4 regions of the Halalkalibacter sp. HAAS-P013 genome follow, and region 1 is predicted to be linked to each of the others. Evidence: riboswitches for the same ligand, from Rfam matches in the RefSeq annotation. Region 1 holds a riboswitch; each other region holds the start of a gene.

Region 1 (5,045 bases):
CAATGTCACAAGTTCTCTCAGGTGTAGAATTATTTTTACCTCTTGCTGGGTTACTAGATTTAGATGCTGAAATTGCTCGATTAGAAAAAGAACTGGATAAATTAAATAAAGAAGTTGAACGTGTTGAAAAGAAATTAGGAAACCAAGGCTTTATTGCAAAAGCACCTGCAAAAGTGATTGAAGAAGAAAAAGCCAAGCAGGCTGACTATATCGCTAAACGCGAAACGGTGCAAGAAAGAATAGCTGAGTTAAAAGCATAATGAAAAAGAAAGAAAGCTCTTTGGGCTTTCTTTCTTTTAAGTTTATAATTGGTGAGATCATTATTTCTTTTAAAAAGATGATCGCATTTCATTCAATAGGCTTCTAAGGTACTATTAAGAGAAGATTTTTCGAAAGAAGGTTGGGGTCTACAGTGAAAACAGGAACAGAAGTGATTGAATGGATCCATTCGTTGCTCCCATTTGGAATAAAACCAGGATTAAAACGAATGGAGTGGATGCTTGAGCGTCTTGAACATCCTGAACAAAAAATAAAAGCAGTTCATATAGGTGGAACGAATGGCAAAGGCTCGACTGTAAGCTTTATGAGACATGTTCTCGAACAAGCTGGTTATAAAGTAGGAACTTTTACATCCCCGTACATTGAGTGTTTTGAAGAACGGATTTCGATTAACGGAAACCCTATTGAGGAGGCAGCACTAGTTGAAGCTGGAAAACAAATTCGACCGTTAGTTGAAGAATTAGCGAGTACCGAACTTGGAAGCCCTACTGAATTTGAAGTCATCACAACGATTGCTTTCTATTACTTTGCTACGATTGCTAAGCCAGACATTGTTTTACTTGAAGTCGGTTTAGGCGGTAGGTATGATTCAACCAATGTTATTACTCCATTAGTGTCAGTCATTACATCAATCGGGTTTGACCATATGCACATATTAGGGGAAACGCTTCCTGAAATCACATCTGAAAAAGCAGGGATTATAAAACCAAGTGTTCCGATCGTATCAGGTGTCTCGCAAAAAAAGGCTCAGGAGATTATAGGGGATGTTTCGCGCAATGTTGGGGCTCCTTATACGCAACTTGGAATTGATTTTAACGAAACCTTAATTCGAATTGAAGGAAGATTTCAAGTTTTCTCTTATGAAAGAATGAATAACCAAATAAATGATGTAACCATTCAAATGTCTGGGCCACATCAGAGAGAAAATGCGGCCGTAGCGATAAGAGCTTTGGAAATATTGGTGGAGAATTATAATTTTGGTATTCCTATGTCTTCGATTTGCAAAGGATTACGTGCAACAACTTGGATAGGGCGTTTTGAACAAGTAAGCGAAGATCCACTTATCGTGATTGATGGTGCGCATAATAAAGAAGGGATGGAATCGCTAGAAAAAACGCTCACGCTTCATTACCCAGAACAAACATATCGTTTTTTACTTGCGGCAACGAAAGAAAAAGATATGGGTATTTTATTAAAGCCGTTTGAACGAATGAATGCCTCGTTTACATTTACTAGCTTTGATTTCTTCCGAGCAGCTACTAGTAAGGCATTATACGAACAAGCATCTGTAATAAATAAACGTTTTGAAGATGATTGGCAGAAAGCTTTAGAAGAGGAAGTACAGGCATTAAAAAAGAATGAAATGCTTATTGTTGCAGGTTCTCTATACTTTATTTCTTCTGTAAGGGGTAAGTGGTTGAAGGAGTAGAGTGAAAAGGGGAAAGGAGCTCACTAGGTAAAACTAGTGAGTTCTTTTTTTGATAAGGGCAAATAGGTAAAAAGAAGGAGAGGAGATTTAAAATTGCTGAAATTTTTGGAAAAGTGTGACGAAAGTCCAGTTTAAATATTGACAAAATTGTTGAAAGTACTGGAATGTTGCCGTTTAGTAGGATAATAGTATTGACATTAAGACACTATGAAATTAAACTAAGTTTAACAATATTACATATTTGGAACGCGATGAAATATGACTTGTATGTGGGCACCTAAGTCGTATAGAGCAACTGGTGCAACCGACCTTGATTTTGCTAATTAGTAGTAAATGAGGTCTTTTTTTATGCCAAATATGCTGTTATTGGATAAAGGTGGATATTTTTGTGGTCGAAAAAGCACGGTGGGCCCGCCTGCTTTTGACATATATTTATAAGGTGAAAAAGGGGAGTAAATAGAATGAGAAAGCTTATTCAAAAACGTCTTAAAAATCAAAAAGGTTTAACACTTATTGAGTTATTGGTTGTTATTGTTATTTTAGGTATTATTGCTGCGATTGTTATTCCGATGGTGATGTCGGGTACCGATGAAGCAGATCTTAATACTGATGTAAGGAATGTCCAATTACTTCAAGATGCAGTTAATAGATATCTAATTGATCCTAATAATGATTTACCAACGGCAGCAGCAGATAGGGAAGCTTTAATTACTAATGAGTCACCTTTAGTTCCAGAGTATTTATCTGATATCCCTAGTTGGCATGTTATTACTAATGTTACATTAACTAATAGTGGTACTATAACATATAGTACTCCTTGATCAAGAGTATAGAAAGTTATATTTGATAGCTGTCGTCCTATTTACGACAGCTATTTTAAAAAAGGGGGAAAGTTTAATTTGTTTATTATGGATTTTTACGTTTTTTGTATAGGACTACTACTCGGCAGCTTCTTCAACGTCGTTGCCATTCGTCTATTAAAAAAAGAATCGATTGCTTTCCCTCCTTCTCATTGTCCACATTGTAAACATAAGCTATCAGCTTTTGATCTAATACCAGTTTTCAGCTATCTCTTTTTAAAAGGGAAATGTCGTTATTGTAAAGTGAAGATCTCTCCTTTATATCCATTTGGAGAGCTGTTGACAGCTACATCTGTCTTTGTTGTCTATACGTTTGTTGGGTTTGAATGGGAGTTGATCCCTGCTCTTATCCTTACCGTTTTATTAGTTATTTCCGTATTAACGGATATTCGGGAACAACTGATCCTTAATGTGGTGACTATACCAATGTTTGTTGTTTTACTCATTAGTCGTTTATTTATTGGAAGTGAGCCATTTTGGTATTATCTAGCTGGTGGGGTTGTTGGTTTTGTATTGTTACTAGTAATCGCAATTGCCAGTCGTGGCGGCATGGGTGGTGGCGATATAAAGCTTTATGCAGCTATTGGGGTTGCACTTGGTCCTTGGCTGACGGTCATGAGTCTTGTGCTTGCTTCATTTGCTGGTGCTGTTGTTGGTGGAATTTTGTTGCTGACAGGAGTAGTGAAACGGAAACAACCGATTGCCTTTGGACCTTTTATCTTTATTGGAACGATAGCTGCCTATTTATTTGGATTTGATATTTGGAATTGGTATACAAGCTTTTGGTAGGGAGGTAGTAGGATGGGAGATGAGAAAGGTGTAACGTTAATTGAACTGCTTGTGGCGATTGTTATAGCTGGAATCATCCTCGTTCCTCTACTAACGATTATGACAGGTACGTTTTCTCGTACTGTCAGTCAAGACCAAGATACACGAAATGCCTATATTGCTCAGACTGTAATCGAACAGGCCAGGTTAAATGACTCAGACGGTGGGTTTCATCATGAAGGCGTGTATTGTTGGAATAGTGAAGGTAAATCTGCAGCTTGCTCAGATGCTGATTATAGCTTACCTAATATTTATAAAGAAAACTTGAATAGTTCACGAGACTATACAATTGAGGTAACGGTCCTTCCATATTCGGCTAATCTCAGCTTTAACGAAGTTTCAGTAAAGGTATCCAATTTTTCTCTTATCTCTTCTGGGCCTGAAAGTGGTATGTTTACGAAGTTGAATGAGGTTGAACTAATAACGGTGGTGAAGAAAGATGCTTTTTAACAACGAGCGCGGTGTAACGTTAATTGAGCTTCTTGTCACTATTGTCATTATGGTTGCTGTCACAACCCCAATTGTCATGATGGTTTCATTAGCTATGAATACAGAAAGAGAAGTTTCAGTGCAAAATGATCTACAACGAGAAGCGCGTTTTATTATGGAAAGGATCACAGAAAAAATGCGTGATAAAAATGTTGTTTGGACAAAAGTTCAGTCAGCAAATAAATGGGAATTGGTTTGTATTTCTGAAAATGATGTAGAGGAAAATAGGTGCTCTGATGTTTATTTAACGTATGAAGAAATAGACGGTAAGGGTACGATGAGACTTGGTGAAAATGGCAACATTCTTTCTGAAGATATCAGTAAGTTTGAGATCATGGAAGGTGACAGCGACAGACCTAATTTGGTTGAGGTCATTCTCGCAATTGAAAAGTCAGGAAGAAGTATCGAACTTACTAGTACTATTTTTTATAATCGGTTTAATTGAAAAGGATGAAAAAAATGAATAAGCATATTCAATCTGAACAAGGGGCTGCTTTAATCCTCATTCTTTTTGTGATTGTCTTTATATCGATTGTTGGTCTGTCCATGTTAACTCAAACTACATACAGCCAAAAAACAATTGCTCAAAATGCGTCAGTCGAAAAGGAATTTTATCTTCTTGAAGGTGCGATAGATTTGTTTCTTGATGATATAGAAACTGCGGAAAAAAAACCTATTTATATTTTTGAAGAGTTTCAAACAGAGGATGTATTTCAAGAATACGAAATTGCCTCTGAAACGATCGTTATTAGAGTGTTAGCAAAACTAGTGGAAGAGTCAGAGAATAGTGAAAATGAAGAAACCATTGAAGCGACGGTAACAGCAAGTTTGAAGCAAGACCCCCAAATAAATCGTGAAATTACGATACATGCCTCAAAGCATAAAGAAATCGTCAGCAGGTATTTTGGACAAGGAGCAGCGATTAACTTTATAGGTGGGAACCTAAATGCTGAACGACAGCAAGTAGAAGTAGGTAGTGAAGATATTATTCAAATAACAGAACCGCAATTCGAGAGTGTTTGGAATAAATATAATTCAATAAACACTGATTTTGGAGGTTTGACTGTTTTTAGACATACCAATCTTAGGCAAAGTTCCCTGACCATTAAAGAAAATGAAGTCTATGTTGTAGACAAATTAACGTTACGAGGGAACGATAG
Region 2 (5,045 bases), on a different contig from region 1:
TTCTAAAGCAAAGGCAAGAGCAGCTCCGTCTTCTGGACTCACTTGAAGAGTCACCATTTGATACGAATCATGGTTCTCACTATATTCATCAACAAACGTTTTCCCTACAGCTAGTACTTTGACATTGTTAAGTAAAATTTGTGATGTTGTTTCTTCCCCAACTGGTGTCGGCAAAACCGCGACTAAATCAATAAAAGACCCCGGTCTAACAAATCCAGAAACACTCTGTACCTCATTAACAGCAATCGAAATCGCCCTTTTTCCTTTTTCGATTTCAATCGTTTGCTGAACTTCCTCTTCTGTTTCCTCTCCCTCTTCACTTTCGAGGCTTGTTGCTGTTGCAACTTGATTCGTATTGTCATTATAGGAAATGACAATAAAGAAAAGGATCGACATCATCATTCCAAAAATAATTGCAAGCATCCATATTTTTTTCGTACTCATTTATGTCTCACCTTCATTTATTGAATAAGTTTATAACCAAATGTTCCGTAGTTCGTTTGACCTTGAGAAGACTCCCCAGAATGAGCAAATTGAATAAATCGTCCTGTTACTTCAGCTCCCTGATTTGTCGAGGCCACACTTTCAATAAAAAATGATGCAAACCCAAGGACGCGAACTTGTTTAATTTGGTTTTGATCTGCTTGTACTGGTTCAAAGATTGGTATTAAGACAACTCTTTGACAGCCTGGCGGGTAATCCAAATACGTTGCATTCGGGCAAGCTGCAATTCGTGGCGTGACCGCATCCCTTGTTGGACCAGCTAAATTCCCCGTTTGCGTACCGAGAACTGTTCCTACTTTTAGTTCAAACTCATACCCATTTCTTAGGTCGGTTTCGTAGTTTCTAGCACCAGTCCCTGTCAGCGCGATTGCTCCAAAGTTTCCGCTTGCAGAATCGCTTACTTTTAACGTTTGAACTGCACCGAAGGACAAATCCATAGAAGGTTGAACGCCTAATGGAATGGCACCTTTCCCCGACGAAAGTGGCTGAAGCTGGACAGCCGCACTCGCTTGAATCAATGGCTCTTTGATTCCAAGTGCTTTAGCAAAAAACAACGTTCCTTTTTGGCTTCCGATTACTTCAACTAAGGAGTTACTTTGATTAATGCTCGTTTGAAAATGGGCTGGCTCTCCATTATTCATCAGAATTGTTTGTCGAGCTATCTCCATTGATTTATCACGATTTTCGGGGAGTTCTTGAGCCGCAGCTAGCACGGCAGCATCTGCAATCTTTTGAAGTCTACTTTTTTCAAGATAAAGAGACCCCATATCAATAACTAATGCCATAAAGCCTATAAACATCGTCATACATAATGCAACTAAAACAATGACCGCTCCCTCTTCCTGCTTAAGAAACCTCTTCATCCTCATTCCACCCTCATCACCGTTTTGGATCTAACTGTAAGAGGGTCAGGTAACACACTTCTGAATAAAGGAATCGAAAAGGAAATAGGATATGATAGATCTATCGTTACATACGAACCTCGTGTCCGGCTTGTTGTAATGGGCGCAATGGTTATATTTTCAGCGCGTAATGAAGGCGACGCTTCTTTAATGCGTAATACCACTTCCGCATTTGTCCCACCAACACTAGCTACTCTAGCCCCTTCCCGACTAGCATGCTCAAGTGTCAAATACGCATGGAAAATCCGTCCAAAATCGATAATCCCAAATATCAAAAAAACAAGGATCGTGAGGGTTAATGCTAATTCAACAACTGCTTGACCCTTTTCTGACCGAATCACAGCAAATTCACTCCCGAATAGCACACAGTCCCCAACACGATCGCAACACCATATGGAAAGGCATGGTGCATTTCATCTTTATTTAATCCATCCAATGTTTTTAAACGAAGGGTGAAGAGAATGCGCTTTAATGAACTTAGTAATTCCTTTTTTGTTACTAATATAATGAGAGCAATGATTCCGCCAAATATAGCTGTATATAAGAAAGATCCGAAGACAAAAGCTGGTCCTTGCAGCGCTCCAATTGCCATAAGAAGTTTCACATCACCTGCTGCCATACCTCCTAATGCGTAAGGGATGACGAGTAAACAGAAGCCAATTAGTAGACCTAGGAAACTTAGTAGAAGACCTTCCCAGCCGTAAATGATGGTGTTAAGGATCAACCCTAATAGCATCGCTGGGAGGGTTACGATGTTAAGGATTTTACGATTTTTGATGTCTGTGAATAGGGAAATGCCTAGGGCTAGGAATAAGATAAATAATGTCATTGTGTATCACCTCGAAAAAAAAGCCTACTTCTCATGGAACAAATGCTCCTAAAAGTAGGCTTTTTAATTTAGTTAAGTCGTTTTAAAACTATTTAATCTTCACCAAATAATGAACCTCTAACAGCATCAAATACCTCTATTAGATCATCACGGAAGAACCCTAAAACCGCAACTACTCCAATAGCAATAACCCCCAAAATCAAACCATACTCAGTCATACCTTGTCCTTCTTCTTCTTTAAAAAACTTCATAACTTTGCTCATCATAATGTGAGTCCCCCTAAAAATGTTTTTTGTATAACTGCATAAAAAAATACTACTCCCCGAAGAATAGTATGTAAGTTACTATTTCCGGCAACTGGCTGGCATATCTAAGATAAAAGCCCCTATAGTTTTGCGTCCCAACGTTTCCACTGGTTTGCCCTTTTCATTATTTGTCTACAATCAACTGTGTAACATTATGTAAAATTACGGCGCTGTTTGTAATTTGATAATACATCTGCTTAGTCTGATCAACAATGACAAAATTCTTCATCTATTACATTATTTTGGTAATAACCTTATCAAAAACCTAACATATTGCCTGTTTTTCTCTAAAATATTCCTACCATTCCATAAATATCTAATATATCCAGCTTTTTAAGTTCGAAAAAAGGTCGTGCTTTGCTATGAAAATCATTTCTGAAAATAAAACTATTCAAACGCCAATTACCATTATGAAATATGAGACCTTCTATAAAAGGTTAAAAGGCTTGATGTTTCGTATTAAGCCAATTGTGAACGAAGGAATCCTCCTTGCACCTTGTAATTCGATTCATATGTTTTTTATGTTCTTTCCCATTGATGTTGTTTTTTTAAATGACAAGAAACAAATTGTCCATTTAAAAGAAAAAGTCCAGCCATGGACGATGATCTTCCCCATAAAACAGGCAACTTCTGTGTTAGAGTTACCTGCTGGCACGATATCCACCTACTCACTTCAAAGAGGAGATGCCATTGTGTTTTAACATAGAAAAAGCTAGCTATTCCTGTGTAGGATAGCTAGCTTACTTGCATATCATTTCCCTTTCAAAAACCCCTTCAACACATCCACTGAAACCGTCTGCGCTGCCGCACTATTCTCTTCCTGAATCGCCAAGTATACTTCCTTACGATGTATTTCGACATGTCTCGGGGCATCTATTCCGATCTTTACTTGATCGCCTTCAATGGCAATGATTTTCAGCTCAATGTCATCACCAATTTGAATCGCTTCTTTTATTTTTCTAGAGAGAACAAGCATTTACTTTTCCCCCTTCGCTGCTACAGGCTCTTTAAAAATAGCATGCTTCGTTTGATAATGACTGTCACTCATAAGCAGTTGTTTCCCTTTTTGTTTGTTCGTATTAATGATGACTGGTGCTTGAAGATTCGCTGTTGTATCGTTAAACGGCTCTTTTACCGTAAGCATAACAAATGTTGCTACATCTTCTGACCTTTCAATCTCAAGTGTTTCAAGAGTGGAGTTAGGTAGCTTCACTTGATAACCAGGGACAAATTCAAACGGACTAATCAAGATGAAGGCAACTTCTGCTGTTTTCGTTGATTGCAGGACAAAAAAAGGCGTTCCTTCTTCAAAAGGAAGAAGCACAAAAGAGGTCTCGCTTTCAAAAGCGGGAATCCCTTTTTCAAACGTAATGACTCTTTCTTCGTTTACTTCAATTTGACCTTGATATTTCGTTTCTAGTTTCATCGTATCCTCACTCATTCCATCTGTACTAGTTATTATTAGCTTCATTGTACCATAACACAATTCGTCATTCTTCTACGTAATTAATAGCTGTTTCTCAACAAAAAAATTCCCCACAAACAGCTTGCGTAGTGGGGAGCGGATTCTTATTGATTTTTTAATAATGCAATATCACGCTTGTTTGTTTGGGTTTCTTGGAATAGGAGGTTAATGTCAGCAGTCATTTTATAGTAGGAGAGCTCTAGCTTGTCAAAACGTTCATTCGTTTCTGTTCGGAGTGCTGTGATGTCTTCTGTGTTTTGAGCAGTCATTTTAATCAAAGATTCTAAAAGTCGTTCATGTTGGTTGAGACGAGTTTCTACCCTATCTAATCGTTCTTCGACTCTATCTAATCTCTGATCTACATTGTCTAACTTTTCTTCAAGCCTACCAAACCTAACATCGATCTGTTCAAACTGCTTGTCCATCTTCTCATTCATTTGTTTTAAAAGAGTTAAGATTTCCTTTTCCATCACATCCACCTCCAAATTATTATTGAGCACTAATCTCTCTATCAGTTTATGTCGAAGACGGGAAATTGTAAAGTCAGTCTTACTTCCGCTCTTATATTAAGCCATTATTCCCCAATTCCTTTGTCGATTTCCCGGGAAAGGTGTTACTTATTTCCTTAATAATGAAACAAATCCACAGGACGGTTTTGTTTAAAAGCCATGTGTTTGGTTCGCTTTTTAATTACCTGAACAACAAAAAAGCCGCAGTGCGTAGGCCACTGAAAAAGGTACGGTTTTGACCTTTTCCGTGGCCTCGCAGAGCGACTTCTCTACAACGCCATATTCACATTGCCACCAACAACTTGAAAAGACATTTGATTTTTTTGCTTTACGTACGTTTCTGTTTGCCATTTCGGAATGTCAATCTGTATTTCCTTGCGATCAACTTGAATTCCAACTGGCTTGTAATTTGCCTGTACAGAGACATCACTCGGTTGAAAATGAAACTTCACTCTGTCCATGGACAGAGGCATATATCCAAGAGTCGCTTGTTTCTCAGGGGGTTCGCTGTTCACCTTAGAAATTCTAGCA
Region 3 (5,045 bases), on a different contig from region 1:
TAATTTTATAGTGCTTAATTTGAGGAACTAGGTGATTTTATGGATTTTACGATTAATTATTTATCCTTCTTTGTCGTTCAAGTCGACGGACAAGGAGAGCAAGCAGATAAGCGCTTTAAGCATTATCAAACATTAGATGAAGTGATGTACATAGATAGTGCGTTAAAAGAATTTCTTGATGGCGAATTAATGAAAGTCGCGAAAAGAAAAGTAGACCGGAACCCAAAGTCAGATTCAGTCCCAACGAAAATCGGTCGGTTTATTGTGGAACCAGGATATGATCTAGAAACAAACCCTAATTATAATATGTTTCATCGAATTCGTTCAGCTGCTTCAATAGATGATTTTAAAAATAGCAGTGAAGAGTTGGTTCAAGCTTATATGGATACAAGTGCGATAAGGGGAGGAGCACTACTTGTTCTTCGAGCTAAATTTAATAAATACTTTGATGAACCATTTGTCTTTGTTTTAAAATGTGATTTTGAACAAAAAGTAGCAACCATTACAGATGAAAAAACGATGATTCGTAACGTTGAACGAGCGATCACAACAAAAAACATGAAATCAATCCAATACCCCTACATGCCGGAAGAGGGTATGCTTGAAGAATGGGAGCTGAAAATCCACCAATCTTCTCATGCACGCTACTTCGAAGATTTCTTGAAATTCGTTGAGTATCACCAATCAATGCCAGAAATTATGAGAGAACAGGTCATACAATTCGCCCAACAGCACATCGCTGAAACGTATCAAGAAGAAAGTGAAGAACGGGTGAAGGAAGAGGAATACATTGAAGCATGGGCAAACACACCAAAGCGTGAATTACAGGAGAAATGGACGACAGAGCAGGTGGTAGAAGCCTCTGCCCACCTTGTCGAGCAAGCCCCGGAAATTAGTCTTAGCTTTAAATTAGATGAGGTTCAAGTGAAGGGGCTATTATCTGACTTTGGTGAAAACATTCACATTGCGAAGGTGAATGGGAAGTATGTGTTGTTAGTGGAAGGGTTCAGCCTAAATTTTGAGAAGGGGCATTCGCCAGTGGAGTTTTTGAAGCCTGAGAGCTTGGAGGACGTGTTGAGGAAGATTGGGAAGTAGGGAGAAATAGCGCTTAAAATAAAGGTTTTTGAGCCCAATTGTGACCCCAATTATGACCGCTGTTTGATCAAAAAAATCAATTGAAAAGGTTTCCTATATTACAAGGCACTCAATATGTGAGTGTAAATCCTCCGCTTTGAAGAATTAGAGAAAGTTGTTGATCCTTTAACGGTTGTTAAAGAAAAACTAAATGAATTAAAAAATGAACTTGCAGATAATTTGTTAAAGAAGTTAAGGGAAGTTCACTGGATGAAATTTGAGGATATAGTTGTTGAGTTGCTAACAGAAATGGGATATGGGGATGGAAAAGTTACACAAAGATCAAACGACGAAGGGCTAGATGGTGTTATCAAAGAAGATAAACTAGGTCTTGATAATATCTATGTTCAAGCTAAACGTTATGCTGCAAGAAAGGGTGTGTTTATTACAACCTCTTACTTTACAGAAAATTCCAGACAATATGCTGAACGATTAGAAGCAAAGAAAATTATATTAATAGATGGAACAGAATTGGCAAAATTAATGATTGATCATAATGTTGGGGTAGATATTAGTAATACATTTGTTGTGAAGTCTATTGACTATGATTATTTCAAGGATGAATAATAAGAAGTATAATTTCATGAACCATATTACTGAAAATTAGAGGTTGTAAGGATAGGGAAGTTTTTATACTAGGTACTTTTTATCGTTCCCATATGAGCTTTAAAGTGGAGAATCGAACCATATACACATGTTTTTTAGAGTTCCTTTGGAACGCGAAAATTATTTGCCGGGATTACCGGTACTTTGTTCTTTTTAGGACCTGTTCTGAATATAGGTTCAATCCGGATTATCAATGAATTTCTTAGGGACTCTAAACTTCCATCTCTGGTCTCAGCTAAAAGCTATTTCATAGGCTTTTCCGCATGCCTGATATGGCAAACTTATCGAAAGGTAAGGGCGTAAAGCTATGAGTCTAAGGTTTGTAATAACTAGGATTGCCAGGCTGCCATAAATGTTAGAATTTAATATTTTTGACAGTTGCTGTTTAATAAATAGCAGCTTTTTTTATGGTAAAACGGTTATAAATGGTCATTATTTCAAACTCTTTATTCGTTTTAGGAGGATATTACTACAATGTTGAAAGATGAAAAAAGTTATTCAAATATGGTTCTTGAATATTTAGATACAGGTCATTATATTTATCAAGATGGAAAATTAGTTTATGTAAATAAAGCCTTTTCCTCTCTTTTTGGTTATTCAAAAGAAGAAATTTTGGAAAAAGAATTTACGATATATGATTTATTTTCCTCTGAGGATATTCCTTTCATTCAAAGACAGCTCACTAAGAGAATCAATCAAGAAATAAAGAGCGTTCGATATCAGGCTTGTGGAATAAAGAAGGATGGAAGTTTTGTTGATGTCGATATGCATGGAACAACAGCAGAGCTGGATGGAGAACAAGTTATTATCGGAACAGTGATGGAGATGACCCATCAAAGAGAGTTTCTAAAGAAGTTATCAGATAGTGAGCAACGCTACAAGTCCCTTTTGTATGATAATAAAGATGCGATTTACTCTATGGATCTAAAAGGAAATTACCTTGAAATGAATCCGTCAGGTGAAAGACTTACAGGTTACACGGAAAAAGAAATGGTAGAAGGTTCTTTTCATTCTCTCATTGCACCAAAAGATCTAGAAAAAACGATCGCGTATTTCGAAAAAGCAAAGCAAGGAATGACTCAAAACTATGAGATTCAATTCTTTAACAAGAAAGGTCAGTGTCTTGACATTCATGTGACCAATTCGCCAATGTATGTCGATGGACAGATTGTTGGGGTTTACGGCAATGCTAAAGATATTACCAAGCAGAAGCAGACAGAACAACAACTGCGTGAAAAACACGATGAATTAGAGTTAATCTTTCAAAATACATCGGATGCCATCTTTATGATTGCCCACGATGGCAGCATCATAAAAGCGAATAGTCAATTTGTCAAAATGTTTGGTTGGACAGAAGATGAGCTCAGGCAATCTCCCGAGCATACGATTATACCTGAACATTTTAAAAAAGATCAACAGGCGCTGCTTCGTAAGTTCAAAGACGGAGAATCTATTTCTGATCATGAGGTTCAGCGAGTTCATAAAAATGGAAAGAACATTGATATTTTAGCTTCCTATAAGGCTGTTAAGCACCCTGAGGCTGTGGCAATTGCTATTTATAAAGATATTACGGAACAGAAAAAATTACAGAATCAGCTCATTGAAAGTGAACAACGTTATAAGTCCCTTTATGAATATAACTATGATACCGTTTACTCAATGGATTTAGAAGGTCATTTTATAGAGGCAAATCCATCCTGTGAGAAGTTAACAGGCTATACCACCCAAGAAATACAGAACATGTCTTTTCATTCCATGATTTCAGTAGAGGATTTACAAAAAACACTTCAGTACTTTGAAAAGACCAAAGAGGGATCACCGCAAAATTATGAAAGTGCAATTATTAATAAGCAGCGACAAAAAGTTTATATTAATGTAACGAATGTTCCTATTTATGTCGATGGTGAGGTTGTCGGTATTTTTGGAATTGCAAAAGACATTACAGAACAAAAGAAACAGGAAAAAGAAATTGAATATATGGCATACTATGATCAACTGACAGGACTTCCAAATCGAACATTATTTCGTGATCGACTCCATCAAGCATGGAAGCACTGTCAAAAAGAAAAGGATTTAATGGCTGTCCTATTTTTAGATTTAGATGGCTTTAAATCGGTGAATGATTCACTGGGACATCAAACTGGGGATCAATTATTAAATGAACTGTCAACTAGGCTGCATGGATTTGTTGACAGTGATCATACGGTTGCTCGACTGGGAGGGGATGAATTTACAATACTGCTTCCTGAGATAAAGGAAATAGAAGATGCTACAGATGTAGCCCAAAAAATCATTCATGCGTTAAAAGAACCGTTTGTTTTTCAAGATATTGAGTTTCATTTAACTGTTAGTATTGGACTTTCCTTTTATAATGGAGAAGATGATCTCGATGTTGAGACAATCATTAAGCAAGCAGATACCGCGATGTACCATGTTAAGGAACGGGGAAAGAATAATTATGCGGTGTTTAAACAAGAGTTGGATCAGCAATCGTTAAGAAAAGCCATCTTAGAAAATGATTTCCGCCAAGCATTAGTGAAAAAGGACTTTGTGCTAGAGTATCAGCCTATTGTAGATATTACATCAGGGGAAATGGTTTCCATGGAGGCACTCGTTCGATGGAATCATTGTAGTTTAGATCTTATTTCGCCAGCTGAATTTATTCCACTAGCAGAAGAAAAAGGTTTAATTATCCCACTCGGAGAATGGATCTTAAGGACAGCCTGCCAGCAGTGCAAGGATTGGCATGACAAGGGATTCTCCCCACTTAAAGTTTCGGTTAATGTTTCGGTCTTACAACTACAGCAAGGTCAAAAGTTTATTCATACAATTGAAAAAATTCTTGATCAAACGAAACTCGATCCACACTATTTAGATTTAGAGATAACAGAAACCGTCTTAATGCAAAATGAAGAAGCATTAATCGATATTTTAGAGCAAATTAAAAAGATGGGCATCAGCATATCCATTGATGATTTTGGCACAGGATACTCGTCCATGAGTCATTTAAAGAACTTTTCGGTCAATACATTGAAAATTGATCGCTCCTTCGTCAGCGATATGGATTCAAACGAAACCAGTCATGCCATTGTGAAGTCCATTATTGGATTAGCTAGCCAACTGCAGTTAAATACCATAGCAGAAGGAATTGAAAAACAAGAGCAATTACAGGCACTATATAAAGATAACTGTAAAGAAATGCAGGGCTACTACTATAGTCCTCCTGTTTCCCCAGAGAAACTGGAACACTATCTACAAAATGGCAAGAAACTCAATTATTAAAAGAAGTGGAAAAAGTGTAAAGT
Region 4 (5,045 bases), on a different contig from region 1:
TCACTAGCAATTGTAGCTATACCTTCTCATTCACATTTCCCTAAAAATAGAAATAGCCCCTATCTCATAATGGAAGTCGAGGCGTTGGATCATTTGTTTCTAATATCTAGTTGTACGCAGGAAACGCTTTAGAGTAAGGACCCTGCTCTTTGAAACACAAGAACCGTCCCAACGTTTCTCCGGTTGAAAGAGTCTTATGAACACCTCTAAAATATGAATCTAAAGCTCACTAAATGTTTTATGTCTACCTAGTTATAAGTTCATTTATACTTTCCGAAATAAACTTTCCATTCATATTTTCAATAATATTCTTTGAAAATTCATCACTGCAAGATACTATACTATCTGCTACTTCTAAGGCTTCTTTTTCATGAATTCTATCTGCGTATAGTTTTTCAGATTCAGACTTAACTATTTCCTCACTTAGCTTCCCCATCTTTATTTGCTGAACATGAACTAACTCATGAACTATTGCTAACCTAACATAAACTTTAACTATTTTATAGAATATACTTTTTTCATTATAAATTAGTTCAAATCTTTTAGTACAATCTTCGGCAATCCTTCTTGTATTTAAAAATATTTTTTTTGAATCCTTAAATTCCTTAATACTCCTAATAGTTGCTACTGTACAGCTTTTCAGTTTTACTTCACTATTTTCAAATAGATCGAACATCGTATCCATTTCTTGAATATCCAAAATATCTTTAACTTTTAAAATATACTTCTCAAGAGAGTCACTAGCTATATAATCTTTTATCTGCAATTCAGTTGGTTTAACCAAGTACTCTTTTATTGACAAGATAGATACCTCTTTTTCTTTTTATTTGTCTATGAAAATCATCCCTATATAAAAAGAGACCCTAGCATATCTAGAGCCTCCCTTAAGTTGAATATTAAAATTATCCAAGTAATTGTAATACAGCTTGTGGAGCTTGGTTAGCTTGTGCAAGCATTGCTTGAGAAGCTTGAGAAAGAATGTTGTTCTTCGTCATTTCCATTACTTCACGAGCCATGTCTACGTCACGAACACGAGATTCTGCAGCTTGAAGGTTTTCAGCTGACGTATTTAAGTTATTAATAGTATGATCTAAGCGGTTTTGAGTAGCACCTAATTTAGAACGTTCAGCAGAAACAGATTCAATAGCAGTATTAATAGTCGTAATGGCTGCCTTAGCATTATCGTGTGAATCTACTTTAACACCTTCCACCCCAAGAGCTCCTGATCTCATATCACTTATAGCTAAACGAATTGACTGATTTTCATTTGCACCAATTTGAAATTGAAGAGCAGCACCTTTTACTTCAATAGCACCGTTTGTAGCGTCGCTTAACGAATTATCTACAGTAAGTTGGAACCCACCAACATTAACTTTACCGTCTGTTGATGTAACAGTTTGTTGATCAAGCTGCACTCCTGCTTTTTCAACAGTAAAAGTAGCTTCCATACCAAAATCCATAGTAACATTCCCGTTACCAGTTATTGAGCCAGCTCCAATAGTTAGACCATCATTCCCACCAATTGTGATTGCACCTGTGACATCTTGATCATCTAATTGTTGAAGTAAGTTACCTTCTTTATCTTGTAATGTAATTTTCTTACCTGAGTTTGTACCTTCTTCTACTATAATATTAAAAGAGTCACCAATATCCACATTTGAACCAAATGCTGTTATAGCAGCGTCATCAATACCAGTACCACTGTCATTAACGTTTGCTGCAACTGCTGCACTTGATGCTACACTCACATCATATGTTCCTTCATTCATAGCATTTACAGCTTTTGCACCTTGGATGCTTGTTCCACCAGCTGTTAATTCAGCTTTTTGTGATTGTGATCCATCAACTAATTTCTTTGTATTAAATTCAGTTGTATTACCAATTCTATCAATTTCTTCTTTTAATTGATCAATCTCTTTTTGAATTTCTCCGCGATCCTCTTTGGTATTAGTGTCGGTTGAAGCTTGAACAGCTAACTCACGCATACGTTGAAGGATTGAGTGTGTTTCTTGTAGAGCACCTTCAGCTGTTTGAATTAAAGAAATACCATCCTGAGCATTACGAGAAGCTTGATCCAAACCACGAATTTGTCCACGCATTTTCTCAGAGATTGCTAGACCTGCTGCATCGTCTCCTGCTTTGTTAATACGAAGACCTGAAGCTAGTTTCTCCATTGCATTTTGTCCGTTTTGTTGGTTAACGCCCATCTGACGATAAGTGTTCAACGCTGGAATATTGTTATTAATAATCATCTAAATTTCCTCCTTGAATGTACTCCCTCCACGTCCTTGTGTCGGGATCTTTAATTTTAAGCCTCAAGCACCTATGTCGGCCGCCATACGCACTTTCAGCTTTACAACTCTATTATCGGACGGACATTGGTAGATGTTTAGCAAATTCTAAATCTTTTTCATTATTTTTCTATTTTTTCTGTACCAACCTTGTAGAAATTTGTAGAATCAGTTGAATTAGCATATTTTTCAGTATATGATAATAAGGCAAAAGCTCTACATATATAATTGAAAAAGGCAAACTACTCGAAAGTGTAGGACGCAAAGCCTAGGGACTAAGGTATTACCATACTATGTTCGCCTGGTTACCAAACAAAATGATAGTGTACATACTATGTTTATTTGGCTATTCCTGTTTTTAGGAGTAGCCATTTTTAGTACACAATATTTTTCAGCAAAAAACTACTCTAATAAGGATAAGGAGGATGAATATGATTTCTACAACAGATATGACATATCAGACAAATATTAATTTACTACAAGGCATCATTACCTCTATGAAAAATGTCGTCCCTCTCCATCTAACAAATTCCTTTCCACAAATTACTGGACAATCAATTTTTCTCGATTATGGTGTTTTCATTAAAATTACGGGTGATATTAAAGGGAAGTTAGTCATGACTGGAGATTTATCAGTCTTCTCGGCAATTGGTCAATCCATGTTCGGGTTATCACTTGAGGGCGAGATGCTAGACTCGTTTATAGGTGAGTTAGGTAATATGATAGCCGGATGTTTTTCGACCATCATTGATGAGTATGGTGTGACTACAGATATTACTGTTCCTTTTGTTATGAAAGAAAGCACGATCCTAACTGAGTTCGACAAAGGCATGCAAGTCCCTATCACATTGGTTAACACTGGGAATATTGATATATATTTATTAATAGATTAATCGTAATTTCACTTGGAGGCTAACCCATGGAATTAAGCAAAGAAAAGAATTCCGAAAAACGCACTAAGTTCATGAATCTTACCATAAGAAAGAAATTGATTAGCAGTTTTCTTTTAATTGCCCTTTTATTTGGGATTGCTAGTTTCATTTCCTTTTATAACCTTAAGCAAACGAACGATTCATACACGTATTTAGTTGAAAATGTGTATGAGATTCGCTCTATTAGTCAGGATATTGAAACATTAATTAGTAACCAAGCAAGTGATCTCAATGCTTACTTATTATTTGAAGAAGAAGTATTTATTGAAGAAATGAATGCAAATAATCGAGAGATACATAGTTTAATTGAACAGGCTCGTAACTTAACGTTCTTAGAAGAAACAGTAAGTCATCTAGACCAACTTGCAACACTCAATAATATTTTCCTGAGTGAATCCGAAAGAGCGATTAACATTTCGAGTTCTATGCATGATCATGCGATTCACGTAGCAAATGAAAATGTTTTGCCAATTAGTATGGAAATGCGCGAGGTATCTCAGACACTCACTGCGTTTGAAGGAGAGATACTAGGAAATAGACAAGCTGAAGTAAGTCAAATGGCACAAGGAGCTTCCTTTTTGGTTCTTGTCGTTAGTATCGCCGCTTTCTTACTTGCCATTGTAAGTGGGATTTTTGTTTCTAACCTCATCGCAAAACCAATTATTAATCTAAACGCTCTAGCAAAACAAGTTGCTTCCGGAGACTTAGCTGTGTCGCGAATGAACATAAAAAGCAAAGACGAAATTCATGAGTTAAACGAGTCATTTAACAAGATGACCGACAATTTAAGAGAGATGATCTCAAACATTCAGACGAACTCTGAACAAGTTGCAGCTTCATCTGAGCAACTTAATGCAAGTGCCAACGAATCGGCAAAAGCAACTGACCAAATTACAGAATCGATTCAATCTGTTGCTTCAGGCGCTGAAAAGCAAGCCGAGAGTACAGCAAGTGCGAATGATACAGCGAATGAAATCTCTGCTGGGGTTGAACAAATCGCTAGGAACATCTTTTCTGTTTCAGAAGCAACAAACACGGCTAGGCAGAAATCGAATAATGGGTTAGAGATTGTTGAAAAGACAGTCGACCAAATGAATGCCATTAACAACCAAGCTCATGCAACAACTACAGTTATTTCGAACTTAGAGGAAAAGTCGAGCGAAATCGGTAGAATCATCTCCCTCATTACAGCTGTCTCAGACCAAACGAATTTGCTTGCGTTAAACGCAGCAATTGAAGCAGCTCGAGCCGGAGAGCACGGAAGAGGGTTTGCTGTTGTAGCGGCTGAAGTTCGTAAACTAGCAAAACAGTCGCACCAATCAGCTGGACAAATTAGTACGTTAATCAAAGATATACAAAATGATATTCAACGATCTGTTTCTTCGATGGCTGAAGGCCGTGACACGGTCCAGCAAGGACTTGTGTATGCGACAGAAGCTAGGAAAGAGTTCCAGGGAATTTCTTCTTCCATCAATGACATTTTCACTCAAGTCGATGAAGTGTCTGTTGCCGTTCAGCAAATTGCCATTGGTACAATGAACATGCTTGAATCGATTAAAGAAGCGTCTACGATTGCGGATAACGCATCACCTTACTCACAAAATGTCGCTGCTGCAGTCGAAGAGCAAACAGCAACGATGCAAGAGATTTCTGCGTCGGCTGAGATGTTATCGAGAATGGCTGAGGAACTGCAGGAAACCGTGAAGAAGTTTACTTTATAATCGCACTCAAACAAAGGGGGTGCCTCAAAAGGTCTGTTTTTAAACCTTTTGAGACACCCCCTCCACAACTTCGTGCTACTTCAATTCGAGCCTAAAAGACA

The links. Region 1 has a riboswitch for cyclic di-GMP ahead of AC1FXP_RS09420 (type II secretion system protein). Riboswitches for the same ligand answer to the same signal wherever they lie in the genome.
Region 2: it holds a riboswitch for cyclic di-GMP, as region 1 does, so the genes downstream of both, AC1FXP_RS16320 (Flp family type IVb pilin) here and AC1FXP_RS09420 (type II secretion system protein) in region 1, are expected to answer to the same signal.
Region 3: it holds a riboswitch for cyclic di-GMP, as region 1 does, so the genes downstream of both, AC1FXP_RS00275 (PAS domain S-box protein) here and AC1FXP_RS09420 (type II secretion system protein) in region 1, are expected to answer to the same signal.
Region 4: it holds a riboswitch for cyclic di-GMP, as region 1 does, so the genes downstream of both, AC1FXP_RS16250 (chemotaxis protein CheX) here and AC1FXP_RS09420 (type II secretion system protein) in region 1, are expected to answer to the same signal.

Annotation. Positions count from the first base shown of each region.
Region 1 is NZ_JBWQTU010000005.1:229,301-234,345, forward strand. It holds gene AC1FXP_RS09410 (valine--tRNA ligase) at 1-260, shown strand, start outside; gene AC1FXP_RS09415 (bifunctional folylpolyglutamate synthase/dihydrofolate synthase) at 413-1,708, shown strand; cyclic di-GMP riboswitch class II at 1,944-2,027, shown strand; gene AC1FXP_RS09420 (type II secretion system protein) at 2,170-2,529, shown strand; gene AC1FXP_RS09425 (prepilin peptidase) at 2,617-3,357, shown strand; gene AC1FXP_RS09430 (prepilin-type N-terminal cleavage/methylation domain-containing protein) at 3,370-3,846, shown strand; gene AC1FXP_RS09435 (PilW family protein) at 3,836-4,330, shown strand; gene AC1FXP_RS09440 (hypothetical protein) at 4,345-5,045, shown strand, end outside.
Region 2 is NZ_JBWQTU010000012.1:99,374-104,418, forward strand. It holds gene cpaB (Flp pilus assembly protein CpaB) at 1-444, opposite strand, end outside; gene AC1FXP_RS16305 (pilus assembly protein TadG-related protein) at 462-1,367, opposite strand; gene AC1FXP_RS16310 (TadE/TadG family type IV pilus assembly protein) at 1,370-1,747, opposite strand; gene AC1FXP_RS16315 (A24 family peptidase) at 1,744-2,235, opposite strand; gene AC1FXP_RS16320 (Flp family type IVb pilin) at 2,328-2,501, opposite strand; cyclic di-GMP riboswitch class I at 2,585-2,667, opposite strand; gene AC1FXP_RS16325 (DUF192 domain-containing protein) at 2,903-3,241, shown strand; gene csrA (carbon storage regulator CsrA) at 3,292-3,516, opposite strand; gene fliW (flagellar assembly protein FliW) at 3,517-3,966, opposite strand; gene AC1FXP_RS16340 (hypothetical protein) at 4,110-4,475, opposite strand; gene AC1FXP_RS16345 (DUF6470 family protein) at 4,784-5,045, opposite strand, start outside.
Region 3 is NZ_JBWQTU010000001.1:45,739-50,783, forward strand. It holds gene AC1FXP_RS00265 (DUF3900 domain-containing protein) at 40-1,095, shown strand; gene AC1FXP_RS00270 (restriction endonuclease) at 1,315-1,701, shown strand; cyclic di-GMP riboswitch class I at 2,005-2,091, shown strand; gene AC1FXP_RS00275 (PAS domain S-box protein) at 2,215-5,022, shown strand.
Region 4 is NZ_JBWQTU010000012.1:82,378-87,422, forward strand. It holds gene AC1FXP_RS16240 (hypothetical protein) at 245-802, opposite strand; gene AC1FXP_RS16245 (flagellin N-terminal helical domain-containing protein) at 903-2,252, opposite strand; cyclic di-GMP riboswitch class I at 2,518-2,604, shown strand; gene AC1FXP_RS16250 (chemotaxis protein CheX) at 2,723-3,184, shown strand; gene AC1FXP_RS16255 (methyl-accepting chemotaxis protein) at 3,211-4,944, shown strand.